One region of the Bacillus cihuensis genome, then DNA from elsewhere that is predicted to be linked to it. Evidence: riboswitches for the same ligand, from Rfam matches in the RefSeq annotation. Region 1 holds a riboswitch; the other holds the start of a gene.
What was found. Region 1 has a riboswitch for cyclic di-GMP ahead of V179_RS0114435 (type II secretion system protein). Riboswitches for the same ligand answer to the same signal wherever they lie in the genome.
Positions count from the first base shown of each region.

Region 1 (8,142 bases):
CGATTTACTTGTTGAAGCAGGGATTATTACCGAAGAAAACTTACAGGATACATTAACATACAAAAAAGAAGGGCAAAAAATAGGAGATGCTTTATTGGAACGAGGATTAATCAATGAGCAGCAACTTATTGAAGTGCTTGAGTTTCAGCTAGGTATACCACAGATCAGCTTATTTCGTTATCCCATAGATACTGCCGTCATAAGTTTGATTGCAAAAGATTTTGCCTTTAGAAATTTAGTCATGCCAATCAGAAAAGATGGCAATCAACTCATTGTGGCGATGCATGACCCGATGGATTATATCGCATTAGATGATATGGGGCTATCGACTGGTTTAGTGATCTCACCTGTCATAGCGAAAAAGGAAGAAATCATTGCTTCACTTTATAAATATTTTAGCAAAACAGAGACGTTTGAAGAGTTAGACATGGACAGGATTGCGGATGAAAATTTAGCTGGTGAGGATGCACCAGCTGTTAAGCTTGTCAATCAACTTCTGGAAGTGGGCGTACAGATGAAGGCGAGCGATATCCATATTGATCCTCAGGAGTCAAAGATCCATATTCGCTATCGAGTCGATGGGATTTTACGAACGGAACGAATTCTTTCAAAGAAGATTTATAGTTTGTTAATTGCTAGAATTAAAATTTTGGCTAATTTGAATATTACCGAAACAAGGCTGCCGCAGGATGGAAGAATTAAACTGGATGTGAATGCAACACCTGTTGATTTACGAATTTCCTTACTGCCCACCATATACGGTGAAAAAATCGTTATACGAATTTTAGATTTATCTAATGTTATGATTCATCTTTCACAGCTTGGTTTTAATAAAGTAAATGGACAAGCTTTTGTTAAGATGATTGAACGGCCTTCAGGGATGATACTAATTACGGGTCCAACTGGTTCAGGGAAAACATCCACTTTATATGCGGCTTTGAATCATTTGAACACAGAACAGGTCAATATTATAACCGTGGAAGATCCTGTGGAATATCAAATGAAAGGCATTAATCAGGTGCAAGTAAATCCATCGATTGGTCTTACGTTTGCCAGTGGATTGCGGTCCATTTTAAGACAAGATCCAAACATTGTCATGATTGGTGAAATTCGAGATCGTGAAACAGCAGAAATAGCCGTCCGAGCGTCCTTAACGGGCCATCTTGTATTAAGTACTTTACATACAAACAGTGCACTTTCGACGATTCCGAGACTATTAGATATGGATGTCGAACCGTATTTGGTCGTTTCTTCTTTAATTGGCGTCATTGCTCAAAGACTAGTTCGCAAAGTTTGTCCGGATTGTAAAATAGAATACACACCATCTGCCATGGAAAGAAATTTATTTCAAAAACGTGGCATACCTGTGCAATCTTTATATCGTGGCGAAGGATGTCCAAGCTGTCAAAACAGTGGCTACCATGGAAGGATTGCGATTCATGAAGTCTTGAATATCGATGATACGATTCAAACGATGATGATGAATAATAAACCGCTTAGTGAAATCAAGCAATATTTGGTTTTGAATGGAATGATTTTCCTCATTGATGATGGGCTCCTAAAAGCAAAACAAGGAATGACAACGATAGAAGAAGTACTGCGGGTAGCTCGACATGATTAGGAGGCCATACTTGTGAAAGAGAAATTGGATTATATTTTAAAAGCTGCTTTTGATTTAGGTACTTCTGATATTCATTTGACTGTAGGTGTACCACCGATTATGAGACTTCACGGCGATTTAAAACAGTACGGAAAAGATGTCCTTAAGCCAGCGGACACAGAATTAATGGCGAAAGTGATGATTCCTGAATCGATGTGGAAGACGTTTAAAGAAAAAGGCGAGCTAGATCTTTCATACGGAATCCCAGGGGTTTCACGATTCCGGGTCAATGCTTATCATCAACGTTCTTGTATTAGTCTTGCGATTCGAGTTGTACCAACAGAAGTGCCAACTTTAGAACAATTAAAGCTGCCCCTCGTTTTACAAACGATATCTGAAAAAACGCAAGGGCTTGTATTAGTGACAGGCCCGACTGGAAGTGGGAAATCAACGACGCTTGCGGCGATGATTGATTATATTAATAAAAACATGAAGAAACATATTATTACGCTTGAAGATCCAATCGAGTATTTACACAAACATCAATTGAGTATTATTGATCAACGGGAAGTCGGTTTTGATACACAGAATTTCTCAAACGGCCTGCGCGCTTGCTTGCGACAGGATCCTGATATTATTTTAGTCGGCGAAATGCGCGATTTGGAAACGATTTCTACAGCGATTACCGCAGCGGAAACAGGCCATTTAGTACTGGGGACCTTACATACAACGGATGCACCCGCAACAATTGATCGGATCATAGATGTGTTCCCACCCAATCAGCAACCGCAAGTTCGTGTTCAGCTTGCCTCTGTCTTATCAGCCATTATTTCACAGCGTTTATTGCCGTCAAAAGATCGAAGAGGAAGGGTGGCAGCTATCGAGATCATGGTGAATAATGCTGCAGTCAAAAATTTAATTCGGAATGAAAAAATCCATCAAATTGCAAGTGTGATGCAGACTAGTAAATCGGCTGGCATGCAAACGATTGAAATGTCGATTAAACAATTAATTGAAGAAGGGAAAATTGATGCATTTTCCGCACTCCCTTATTTAGAAGAAGGAATCCTATAATGCCGGTTTTTCACTATCAAGGAAGAGATCGGGCAGGGAGAAAGAAACAAGGGAAAGTGACTGCGGACACACGAAAAGAAGCAGTTGAAGGGCTTAGGGAAACAGGAATCGCCGTGACAAGTATAGATGAACTAAAGGGAATATTATATAAAGAAATCTCTTTAGGTAGCAAGAAAGTGAAAAATCGCGATTTTATTATGTATCTACATCAGTTTTCAACGTTAATTAAAGCAGGCATCAGTGTTGTAGAATCGACAAAGATTTTGGCGGAACAAACATCAAGTAAATTGTTGAGGAAAACATTGGAAAATATCGTATTAAGTTTAGAAGAAGGGAACCCTTATTCCGAAGGGGCTGAAAAGCAACGGAATGTGTTTCCACCACTCTTCATAAATATGATGCGAGCGGGTGAAGCTGGTGGAAATCTAGAAGAGGTTCTAGAAAGAATGGCGATTTATTTTGAGAAACAGTATCAAACAAGGCAAAAAGTACAATCGGCGTTGATGTACCCAGTAACGGTTGGCTGTTTAAGTATTGTTATTATCATTTTTATGTTAGCGAAAGTCGTACCAACTTTCGCCAATATGTTTCTTTCATTTGGCAGTGAACTGCCTTTCTTTACAAAGTTGGTTCTCAATCTGAGTGGATTTTTTGAACGTTTTTGGTGGGTTTTTCTTTTAGTAGCGGTTAGCTTATATATCCTTATTCGTTCTCTAAAGTCGAAGAACGACACGAAATATTATCTGGATTATGGGCTTTTACGTTTGCCGATTTTTGGACAGCTGCTTCAAAAAGCAGAGATTGCAAGAATGACAAGAACTTTAAGCTCGCTAATCAAGAGCTCTGTACCGATCCTTCAATCGTTAACAATGGTGGAAAAGATTTTAGGAAATGAAGTATTGATAAGGGTTATGAAACAGTCGCGACATTCCATTGAAAAAGGCGAGTCCATGGCCATACCGATGGAAAAACACTGGGCATTTCCTCCGATGGTCACACAGATGATTGCAGTCGGCGAAAAATCTGGTACTTTAGATGTCATGCTAGATCGCGTGGCTGATTTTTACGAAATGGAAGTCGACCATGCTACGAATCAAATGAAATCTCTAATAGAACCATTTCTCATTATCTTTCTAGCAGTCGTTGTTGGAGGTATTGTGGCAGCCATTGCCATTCCGATGTTCACTATATTTAACAAAATCCAATAAATATGTTCAATTTAGTGGAAAAACTAGTTGTCAGCTGGTCAATTTTTCTTATATACTAGCAATATATCAATGGATTGGAAACTGTGATGGATCATTTTTATCTGGGCACTTAAATGATCAGGAGTGAGTAGTGCAACCCGCCAATTAATTTATGCTTAAATCCAATTTTTGGAATTTAAGTATAAACGTGGCGGGTTTTTAGGTTGTACACCCGTCGCTAGACTACATAAAAAATCAAATGAGGAGTGAAGGTACATGATGAAACGAGTAAAAGCCCTTATGAATAACCAAAAAGGATTAACGCTAGTAGAACTTTTGGCCGTAATCGTAATTTTAGGAATCATCGCTGCTATTGCAGTACCGAGTATCGGCAACATTATTGATAACAGCAAAAAGGATGCACATATTGCCAATGCACAGCAACTGATATCATCTGCGAAATTAGCGGTTGCAGCGAATGATGATATTGTGAAAAACCGGCCGGTAACTTTAACATACGAACAGCTAGAGAAAGCGGGTTACCTTGCTGAGCTTACGGATCCTGATGATAAAGGGAAACTTTATTCTACTGCACAAGTTAAGATAACAGAAACGAATGGGAAATATGAATACACTGTTACACTAATAGGTTCAAAGAGAAGTATAACTAATAAGAAAGCATCTGAATTAAATAGAGAGTCAGTTGTTGCTCCAACACCGAGTACTACAACCTGAAGTAATTGATTGTTTAGTTACCTATATTTACCACTCCTTTTCACAGGAGTGTTTTTTTTATCTATTGGCTATGTTAAAGGTCATTGTTGATCTTAGCACTTTGTTGATTGGAACGGAGGCGTAAGACTCCTGCGGGAAAAGCGAGTCAAAGGGAGACCCCACAGTCGCAGAGCGCCGAGGAGACTCCCGGACCGCCCGCGGAAAGTGAACGCCTGAAGCGGAAATCATCAGGCAAGTTTAACAGGGCCTATCTATTTAATCTTCACCAAATAATCATCTCCAATTCAATCCAACTTCCTGTATAATAAAAGAAACAACATGACGTAAAAAAACACTACATCCAATAGAAGAGAAACCAACTCCAATATAAAGGAGAAATCCATGACATTATTTTTTTACAGCTATATAGGTATTATAGGCTTAGTTCTCGGTTCTTTTTACAATGTCGTTGGACTGCGAATCCCGGAAAATCAATCAGTCGTCCGACCAAGGTCACAATGTCCAGCTTGCAAAAGAACCTTGACAGCTACCGATCTCGTGCCTGTATTGTCTTATGTTTTTTTAAGAGGAAAATGCCGGAACTGTCATTCGAAAATACCGCCGCTCTATCCACTGATTGAGCTTTCAACGGGTTTATTGTTTATGCTTGCTTTTTACGAGTTTGGTTTGACTGGAGAATTCGTAATCGCCCTCCTTTTTATTTCGTTGTTAGTCATTATCTTTGTATCTGATATTGTGTATATGATTATTCCTAATAAAGTGCTGTTGTTTTTTGTACCTATTGTTTTAGTTGCCCGATTAGTCGTACCATTAGATCCGTGGTGGGATATGTTTGTCGGAGCGGTAGTTGGCTTCGGGTTGCTTTTTTTCATTGCTGTCATTAGTAAAGGTGGCATGGGCGGGGGAGATGTTAAACTATTTTTCGTATTAGGGCTGGTGCTCGGCTTAAGGCTGACCATCCTGACATTCGCTTTGGCAACTTTTTTAGGAGCACTGTATGGGGTAGCTGGCATGATTCGAGGGAAATATAAGAAACGGCAGCCGATTCCATTTGGTCCGTTTATTGCGATTGGTGCCTTGCTTTCCTACTTCTATGGAGCCGAAATATTAAGCTATTACTTTACTATGTTTGAATAAGCAGGTGATTGTCGTGAACATATTGAACCGAAAGCATCGAGTTCATCTATCTATTAAAGATCGGTATATTCGTTTTGTGGAATCTGGAAAAAAGCACAACCTACTAGCTTATGGGCAAAAGAGTCTGCCAGACGGTGTGATCGTTGAAGGGCAAATAAAAGATCGTGAAACGCTTGAGCTGATTGTGGAAGAAATGGTTGATCAGTGGAAGCTTAAAGGGAAAAAAGTCTCTTTTTGTGTACCTGATTCAACAGTAATCGTTAGGACTATACATGTTCCGAATGATGTTCCAGATCATGTACTGAATGGTTATTTATATATGGAATTGGGCCATAGCATCCATTTGCCTTTTTCAGATCCTTTAATTGAAGCAGTGCCTTTAGAGCAAACGGCTGAAAACCGAGACGTGTTGTTATTTGCTTCTAGAGAAACCGTATTGAATGAATGGACCGAATTATTAAAGGGCGCATCGTTAAAACCAGATATCGCCGATCTTTCCATGCTGTCGCTTTATCGAATGTATTATCATCTAGGCCTTGCCAAGCAGGATGAGCATGTTTTATTCGTGCAAATTGGTTTAGATGCGTTTGTTTTATCTGTTTTTTATGAACATAAGCCTGTTTTTTCGCGCCACTATCCGTTGGAATTTCATGAGGAACACTATGAACTTTCTAAAAGCCGAAGCGGCTCTGATTTTTATGCTTGGATGGGTGTTGTAGACGAATTAACAAGTCAATCTCAGGATATTACGATGGAAATTGAACGTTTCCTATCCTATTACCGATTCAATCTCACTAAAGGAAAACATCATATAGCCAAGATCGTTTTGTCAGGAGATCATCCTTGTATGGAAACTTTTTATAAAGATATACATACTGCAATTGAAGTATCTGTTCAGCCGCTGCTTGAACCGCTATTTCAAACAAAAAAAGGCAGGAACATCCCTCCTGTATATGCTGAATGTATTGGACTAGCGTTAAAGTAGGTGTTTGACATGCTCGTAGATATTAATTTATTACCTAAAAAAGAAAAAAATCGACATACTGTTGGGCTATTGATTCTGTTGATCGCTATCATGTTATTGGTTAGTGGCTTCTTCTTCATGGCTACTTATCAAGAAAAGAAGGCACAATTGGTACAACTAGAAAAAGAGTTAGCCTTGAATAAGGAATTAAAAATGGCGAAGGAATACGAACAATCTCAGAGTGCTGAATCCGAATCTGTTCGTGATTTGGAAACGGCGATTCAGTGGGTTGAAGATCATCAAAGTTCAACATTTATCATCATGAGAACTGTATCTTCGTTATTACCCGAGCGGGGGTTTATCGGAGATTTTACTTATAAGGAAGATGGAATGGTTCAGCTCACGGTTCAATTCGATTCTTCAAGGCAAGCTGCTTATTTTTTAAAAAGTCTAATAAACTCAAAACTTTTTTCAGGCGCTAAACTATTAACTCTTTCAACTGAGAAGCTTGAGGACGATCATACGACGGAACCTGTCCTTCCTCGATACAATGCACAATATGAAATAACAGTGGACAAGTCAGTTATTCAAACAGAGATGCAAGGGGAGGTGGGACGATAATGCTTTCCCGAAAAGTCCTGTCCTTCATTCTCACACTTTTATTGCTTGTTTTTATAAGTGCTGTATGTGGAGCGTATTTTCTTGAATATAAACCATTACAAGAAAAAATTTCCATTCATACCCAATCGATTGCGAAGGAAAAAGATGAGCTAGAAAAACTAGATCAAAAAGAGAAGAAAAGTGTTTCGATTAATACGACAGCTTTACAAAGGAAACTTCCGGTAAGTGAACTAGTCGATCAATTTATTATAATGCTTGAAGAAGTTGAAGTAGCATCCGGTAGTTTAATTACGAATCTAGTATTTGCCGATTCCAAACAACAAGGAGATTCGGTAGATGAATTCGAAGCTGGACATTTTGAGATAGCTGAAGACGCATCAAATGCAAAATCGCTACCTGAAGGTGTAAAGAAATTAACAGCGGTTATTACGGTTGAATCACCAACATATCTTGAATTGGAATCATTTGTGAAAGGCCTTGAGGATTTAGAGCGCCTTACAAAAGTAGAGAGTCTTCAATATACCGGAATAAAAGAAAGTAATCGGTTCATGAACACAGCTGAAACACTGACTTTTAACTTAACTGTTTCTACCTATTATTATCCTAAACTAGAAGAACTTAAAACCCAGCTGCCCAAATATGAGGAGCCAAAACCAGCAAATAAAATAAACCCATTATTTGAAACGAATCTACTTCAACTACCAAAGAAGAAAGTCGAAACGGAGAAAGAAACGGGTGCCGATTGGAAGATTGTAAAACGGAATCAAACAACGTATAAAGTGTACACCTATAAAGTGAAACCAGGGGATACTCTCTTTCAACTT
Region 1 covers NZ_KI632495.1:1,794,404-1,802,545, reverse strand. The annotation lists gene V179_RS0114450 (GspE/PulE family protein) at 1-1,621, shown strand, start outside; gene V179_RS0114445 (type IV pilus twitching motility protein PilT) at 1,634-2,674, shown strand; gene V179_RS0114440 (type II secretion system F family protein) at 2,674-3,882, shown strand; cyclic di-GMP riboswitch class II at 3,950-4,033, shown strand; gene V179_RS0114435 (type II secretion system protein) at 4,138-4,596, shown strand; gene V179_RS0114430 (prepilin peptidase) at 4,978-5,733, shown strand; gene pilM (type IV pilus biogenesis protein PilM) at 5,747-6,718, shown strand; gene V179_RS0114420 (hypothetical protein) at 6,728-7,318, shown strand; gene V179_RS29165 (LysM peptidoglycan-binding domain-containing protein) at 7,318-8,142, shown strand, end outside.

Region 2 (8,142 bases), on a different contig from region 1:
CGGCAAGTCCGTTCGCCGCTGCTGTTAACTTAGAATACAATGGCAAATCCGTAAATTTAAAATCCATTATGGGTGTCATGTCTTTAGGGATTCCGAAAGATGCGATAATCAAAATTACTGCTGAAGGTGCAGATGAAGGGGAAGCATTGGCAGCGATTGAAGAGGTTGTGAAGGGAGCTGGCTTAGCAGAATGATGGTGCAAAGTCTAAAAGGAATCGGAGCATCAGCAGGAATTGCCATTGCAAAGGCATATCGTTTAGAAGAGCCTGAATTAGTCGTAGAAAAATGTGTAATTGATAGCATTGAAGCAGAAGTTCAACGTTTTGATGCTGCCCTTAAGCAGTCAACATCTGAGCTTGAACAAATCAAAGCACATGCCTTCAAAGAGCTAGGAGAAGATAAAGCTGCAATTTTCGCTGCTCATCTTCTTGTCTTAAGTGATCCAGAGCTGATTAACCCAATCAAAGACAAAATCACAACCGAAAAAGTGAATGCTGAATTTGCTTTACAAGAAGTGGCAAACATGTTTATCGGCATGTTTGAATCGATGGACAACGAGTATATGAAAGAGCGTGCCTCAGATATCCGCGATGTAACAAAACGTGTGATGGCCCATCTTTTAGGTGTCACCATTCCGAATCCGAGCATGATCTCTGAGGAAGTAATCATTATTGCTGAGGACTTAACACCATCTGATACAGCTCAATTAAATCGACAATATGTTAAAGGATTTACGACAGATATCGGTGGCCGCACATCCCATTCAGCGATTATGGCTCGTTCATTGGAAATTCCCGCAGTTGTTGGGACGAAAACAGTGACAGCTAAGATCGAAAATGGTGTATTGGTCATCCTAGACGGCCTGGCTGGAACGGTGATTGTCGATCCATCAGCTGATATGGTGAAGGAATATGAAGTGAAAAAAGCAGAGTATGAAGCGCAAAAGGCAGAGTGGGCAAAGCTTGTAGATGAGCGCACGGTGACAAAAGATGGACAACATGTTGAACTGGTTGCCAATATTGGGACACCTGAGGATATAAAAGGTGTGGTTGAAAACGGCGGCGAGGGTGTTGGTTTATATCGCACCGAATTTTTATACATGGGACGTACTCAGCTTCCGACTGAGGAAGAGCAATTTGATGCCTATAAAACAGTGTTAGAGCGTATGGAAGGAAAGCCGGTTGTTGTTCGTACACTTGATATCGGTGGCGATAAAGAGCTCCCATACTTAGATTTACCGAAAGAAATGAATCCATTCTTAGGCTTCCGTGCGATTCGTTTATGCTTAGAAATGCAAGATATGTTCCGGACACAGCTTCGTGCCTTGCTTCGGGCGAGTACATATGGCAACTTGAAAATTATGTTTCCGATGATTGCAACTCTCGGTGAATTCCGCCAAGCGAAAGCAATTTTACTAGAAGAAAAGGCAAAGTTACAGGTTGAAGGTATCGCTGTTTCTGAAGCAATTGAAATTGGAATCATGGTGGAAATTCCATCTACTGCGGTCATGGCAGATGTATTTGCGAAAGAAGTAGATTTCTTCTCCATCGGTACAAACGATCTGATTCAATACACAATGGCGGCAGACCGTATGAATGAGCGAGTTTCTTACTTGTATCAGCCATACAATCCGGCTATTCTTCGTCTAGTGAAAATGGTTATCGATGCCGCGCACAAAGAAGGCAAATGGGCAGGCATGTGTGGTGAGATGGCAGGAGATGAAATTGCGATCCCGATTTTACTTGGTCTTGGTTTAGATGAATTCAGCATGAGTGCCTCTTCTATTTTAAAGGCTCGAAGCCAACTTCTTAATCTTTCAAAAGCAGAAATGAGTTCGATCATCGAACAAGTTTTAAACATGTCAACGGCTGAGGAAGTAGAGAGATTTATAAAGGAAATAGAAGTGAAAGAAGTACTTGTGTAAATAACATACTCTCACCCTATAAGGGATGAGAGTTATTAATCATGTTCATAGGAACACAGCGGACGGGTATGATGTAGCATTATCTGCGGGTCTATTTGGCATGCAAATACAAGGATCCATAGCCATATCTCCAGTAAACCTCAAACGAATTATGACCTTAATGAAGGAATCAGAGCATATAATATGAAAGAAAAAGGCGACATTTCGTTCAAAATCGAACGAAATGTCGCCTTTTAAAATTTGATCATACTCACAAATTTTAGAAGCATAAGTTTTTCAGTGCTCTGGATCTACGTCAAATTTTTGGAAACAAAAAAGTTAATTTTTTAATTTACAAATGCTGGTCTAATTCCACCGTCTTTAGACGGTATACGCTTTTGACCTTGAACTTCTGTGTCCATACTTGAAGTGTGAAGTGAAAGTATGGACGCTATAAGAAAAATAGTTATGCAATATATGACATCAAGTACCATGTTATATGGGTGACAAAACATAGGTATAAGGTGTTACGGTTCTATTGAGTTTATAGGGCTATAGAATTGATCAGGCAGGGGTGTGAAGCAAGGGGAATCACCATCCTGCAAGGCAGTTGGAAAAGATCACATTCATTTACTCCTTTCTTGTTCACCAAGTCTAGCGCCAAGAAAAATCTCAGTACTTAAAAGGACAATCAACAATATTGTTACAAGATGAATTTCCAGAACTCAAGAAAAAAATTGGGGGCAGCCCCTATGGTGTAAATGGAGAGATGAAGAAAACTATTGGGAAGAGTATCGTACCAAGGATTATTAATCCTTTATCAAAATAATTAGCAAGTCCCAGAATGGGTAGCTAATTATTTTGATATCATTAGGGAAAAATAATTAAATGTCTAAAAAGATAAATTGAATTTAATATTTATTGTTTTGTCTCTTTTGTCTTTTGTTACTTAGAAAGGAAAATTAGGATAATAGGCTTAGGGATGTGTAGTAATAAAGTTCTATTTCTTCCTTGTATTCCCTATTATTCTGTTGTAATATTCACAATATAGGAGAAACACTTTATAAATTTATAGATTAGTAGTTCAAAATTTTTATATAAAATTGAATAGGGGAATGATAAAGGCAAATTCATTGAAAGATGAAAACGCAAAACGATAGGGACTAAAATCGGAGAGATAATGTCAGCCAGTTACCGATTTCTTTTAAAAAGGCGAATCGGGTGATTGGTCTTTTTTTGTAGGGTTAAATGCAGTATTAGAGTAGGGATTTTATGAGTGGCTGGGAAATTTCGCTATTTATTCCTCGATAAATGTATATGAATGAAGAGGTAACTCGCTCTGCGGACAGTCTTACTTTGAATACATAAGAAATAGATTAACATTGGAGATTTTAATAATGAAAAAAACTTTGCAATTACCATACCAGTTACAAGGCTTTTTGGAATTGGGAGATGCTGTAATTATTACTGACAGTAATCATATTATTTTAGAAGTAAATGACTCATATCAATCAATAACAGGATTTGAAAGAGCTAAAATAATCGGTTTGAAGGCAGGATTTATTAAATCTAACCTTACAAGTAAATCAACCTATATTTCAATGAAAAACTCGTTAAAAGAACTTATCCCCTGGTCGGGAATTTTAATTAATCGGAAGAAATCTGGGGAGCTTTGGCATTCATCTATTACGATAACTCCTTTCAAGATTGAAAAGGAATTATTTTATATAGGAATTTTTCGTGCATTAGAACAATTAAAAGAAGGGTTATACCTACCTGAAAACAAAAAAATAGAAGTACAAAGAGAATTATTGAAGGTGCTGGCAATTTCGTGTGAGATTCGAGACCCTGGAACTGAAGAGCATTTGATAAGAGTACAGGAATTAACTGAGATTCTTATCAAATCACACAATAAGAAAAATAATCTTCAATTAGAGCCAAGATATATCAATAATATTATTCATTCCAGTATATTACATGACATAGGTAAAGCTGGCATGCCAGAAGGTATTCTATATAAACCTGGGGCTTTGACTTCTTCTGAAAGAAAAATAATAGAAATGCACCCCTTAATAGGGGCGGATATTTTAAATAAAATGTCTAAGGAGATTAATTATGATTTTATTAAAAGTATGGAGGTAGCTGAAAATATTATTTTATATCATCATGAAAAATGGGATGGAACTGGATACCCTTTTAATTTAGAAGGCGAAAAAATCCCTTTTGAGGCGAGGATCGTATCAATAGTGGATGTATTTGATGCATTAACCAGCCGTAGACCTTATAAAGATTCGTGGTCAAAACAAAAAGCATTGTCTTATATTGACCAAAATAAAGGAAAACATTTTGACCCATTAATAGCTGAAACTTTTATAAATTTGTTTTAAAACTTTCAGAAAAGTAGTATTAAACCTTCCTTCATACAAACCAATTATGGCGTTATAACGCTACCATTTACATGAAGGATCAATTAAGTAACAACGCTGCACTCACCTAATCACAATGGTGGCGGTGCGGAGCTGAAATTTTGGATGCTGTCTAAAATCAGTATACCTAATTAATCGATTTTGCTATATTAGTAAGTCGCGCAGCCCCGTCCCCATGTTCTTCATAGAAGGCTACTAGTAAAATATCCAAATAAAAGTATAGACAGTAAAATCGAATTATCTAAATATAAAAAATATTATTGACAATGGAATATTATGGTGCTAACATTTTTATAAACCGTAGACGAGGGAGTTAAACTGTTAAACGATCTTTCAGCGAATCCGGGATGGTGTAAGCCGGACAGATGCAGTAACAGCAAGTGGGCCTCAGAGGGCGAAGTGAAAGAATTTTTTTAGTAGCTTAGACGTAGAGCCAGCGTTATAGGGCTAAGGGTGTTTGTATGAGCACTCTGCTGAGAGGGTATGTATGATACATATCAAACAAGGTGGTACCGCAAGTTAACACTTGTCCTTGAATTATTATTTAAGGATAAGTGTTTTTTGTTATTTTATAGACTCAAACAACTGTAAGTAAGCAGGTTATAGTTGTTTCAGAGAAACCCCATTCATTATGTATGAAAGTAAAAAATCTCAGAATGAAAAAGAAGAAAAGGAGAATGAAAAAAGATATGAAAATAGCAGCTTTATTAATTACAAGTGTTGAAAGGAGTAAGTGTCATGGATGATAAATTTACGCTATATAACTTAAAAGTAGAAGTTGTAGGTACAGATAAACCAATGGTTTGCAAGCATAAGGAAGGTGACTATTTCTTAGTTATAGGAGAAGACGTTATCTTCCCAGAAAATAATTCATTTTCAATGTATGCCTTAAGCGCTATTTTGCCATTATTACCTGCAAAGCAACGGGTATTGCATGCAAATGACTGGATGTTGTCTGATAGTGTAATTGCCTGCCCAGATCCAAACTGTGGTGCTAGATTTAAAATAACTCGTATCGGAACTAAAGAATTTAGTCATGCTGAATGCACAACAGAGCCTATATATAAAGGAGATAAAAACTAATGGCAGAACGATTCGAATTAGCAAAAGATTATACAATTAGTAGAGTGATCAACGGGTGTTGGCAACTGTCGGAAGGTCATAGCTTACAAACTAATTTAGACAAGCAAGATATTATGAAGGCCTTCAATATGCTTGTCGAAAAAGGATTTACGACATTTGATTGTGCTGATATATATACGGGTACGGAAGAATTTCTAGGTGAATTCTTAAAGCAACTTAAGCACGGAAGCACGATTTCACCAAATGACATTCAAATTCATACCAAGTATGTACCTGATATCAATTTACTTAGTGATGTCGATTTTACATACACAGAAAAAATAATTGATAGAAGCCTTAAACGGCAAAATCGAGATGTATTAGATCTAGTGCAGTTTCATTGGTGGGATTACGATGTGCCTGGCTATATCGAGACAGCAGGGGATCTGTTAAGGCTAAAAGAAAAAGGGAAAATACGTAATATCGCCGTTACAAACTTTGATACGAAGCATTTGAAAGAGATCGTTGATGCCGGTATACCGATTGTGTCTTGTCAAAATCAATACTCGGTTTTTGATAGACGACCAGAAAAAGAATTATTAGAATATTGTAAAATAAAAGGTATTTCTTTGCTATGCTACGGCACATTATCAGGCGGTTTGCTAGCGGAAAAATGGCTCGGCAAAACATCTATTCAACCCGATACGCGCTCGCATGTTAAATATTTGCAGGTGATTGAAGAGACTTTGGGTTGGGATGGCTATCAGGAATTATTGTTATTGCTAGATAAAATCGCTAAAAAGTATTCTGTCAACATCGCTCATGTTGCTACAAAATATATATTAAGTCAACAAGGTGTTGGGGCTTCAATTATTGGCGTTAGAAATAGCAGCCATGTTGAGTCAAATGCTCAAATATTTAGTTTCGAACTCGATTGTTCTGATATTGAAGAAATAAATCACTTCTTACATAACTATTCAATATTAGAAGGTGAACCTTTTGAGTTAGAGCGTACGGCTGGTTCAAAATTCCGAAATATTATGAAGATGAATTTGAATGAAGAATAATTATGGCAAACGCTCTGAACGCAGTTGCTGGGTATTGCGACGAATAGATAAGAGTACACGTTTAATACATAAAAGGGAGCTTCTATATGGATAAAAAACTTGAATTTAAAGGTGGCTGGGGAGTTGCGTTTATTCCAGTCGTTATTTTTCTGTTTTTCTGTATATTGTATTTTATCGTTTTTAAAGCGTTTGAAATGTATGCACTCGCAATGGGTGCTTTCGTCGCACTGATGGTAGGTGCAATTTTTGTGAAAAAGGGGAACTACGATCGTTTTTGGAATTCAGTTTATGATGGTGTAAAGGAAGCTGTACCGATTGCAATACTGCTGTTCGTCATCGGGATGTTCTCGGAGCTGATCAAATCTACTAACATTTCGGCAGGTTTCGTCTGGCTAGCCGACTTGCTAGGCGTGGATGGAGGATTATTCACGGCGTTCACATTCTTAGCAATTTGTATCATTTCTACTGCTACTGGATCATCGATTGGAACAATGTTTACCTGCTTCCCTATTTTCTTCCCGGCAGGAGTATTGTTGGGATGCGATCCTGCTGTTCTTGCGGGTGCAATCGTCAGTGCTTCTATTTTTGGTGATAACTTAGCACCAATATCAGATACTACGATTATCTCTGCAGGAACTCAAGAATACACAAAAAAGGAAGGTTTCGCAGAAGTGAGCGGCTGTGTTGCCAGTCGACTGAAGTATTCCTTGGTTGCAGGGACGATCTCCTTTTTTCTGTTCTGGATCCTTGGCGGTGGTGGCACGGTAGGTGTGGGCGCTTCAGATATTCTTGCTAAGAACATGAATCCAATCACATTAGTTATGCTCGTTCCGGTAGCTGTTATGTTAATCATAGCAATCAAAACTCGCAATATTTATAAAGCGATTACGGTAGGTATCATATTAGGGATGATAACAGGTCTAGCGTTTAATCTCTTAACTTTCGACAATATTATCTCAGTTGAGGATGGCACTCCGGTAGGATTCCTAACGGACGGCATCAACAGCATGATGGCAATCGTTACACTCGTTATTTCAGTCTACGGTATAATGGGTGTGCTCAACGGTGCTGGAGTGCTTGAAAAAGTGACAAATAGTATACTTAACAGCAAAATGGGCAAGACGGCTCGCGGCGCTGAATTTGCTATGATGTTAGGTATTTCGTTTACAACTTTACTCTTCGGTGGTGTTACTAGTGCATCGATGACGACATTTGGAAAAGTACAAAATGAGATTGGCAAACGTGTTGGTTTGCATCCATACCGTCGTGCCAATCTACTTGATGGTTTTGCTAATTCTATCGTTCTGGTAATCCCTTTTTTAAGTGTTTTTGTATTCCTCGGTGCTTTGCTGACAAAAGGGTATGATTTTGTTGCACCGCTTTTACTAACAGAAGTTAGCAGTGGTATGATTTATTGTATGGTACTGTTCTTGGTTCTATTATTCTCTATAATAACCGGATGGGGCCGCCAATATGAAGGTTTTGAAGGGAAAGCGGTTAGTAATCCTCAAGATTAGCAAACAAGATACCAAGTTTGGCTCTCATGATACGGTGAGAGCCTTTTTTGTATCGAATCGTTTATGGTCACAGTGAGAGTGACTGGGCAGGCACCCTGCACTAGTGAATTTTGCGAAAATTGTTTTTACTGCATTGTATGATATTTCCTAATGAATCAATTAAAATT
Region 2 covers NZ_AYSD01000010.1:377,672-385,813, forward strand. The annotation lists gene V179_RS0101670 (phosphocarrier protein HPr) at 1-194, shown strand, start outside; gene ptsP (phosphoenolpyruvate--protein phosphotransferase) at 197-1,924, shown strand; cyclic di-GMP riboswitch class I at 3,017-3,102, shown strand; gene V179_RS0101680 (HD domain-containing phosphohydrolase) at 3,301-4,290, shown strand; gene V179_RS0101685 (TIGR04076 family protein) at 5,068-5,412, shown strand; gene V179_RS0101690 (aldo/keto reductase) at 5,412-6,458, shown strand; gene V179_RS0101695 (Na+/H+ antiporter NhaC family protein) at 6,545-7,975, shown strand.
Region 2: it holds a riboswitch for cyclic di-GMP, as region 1 does, so the genes downstream of both, V179_RS0101680 (HD domain-containing phosphohydrolase) here and V179_RS0114435 (type II secretion system protein) in region 1, are expected to answer to the same signal.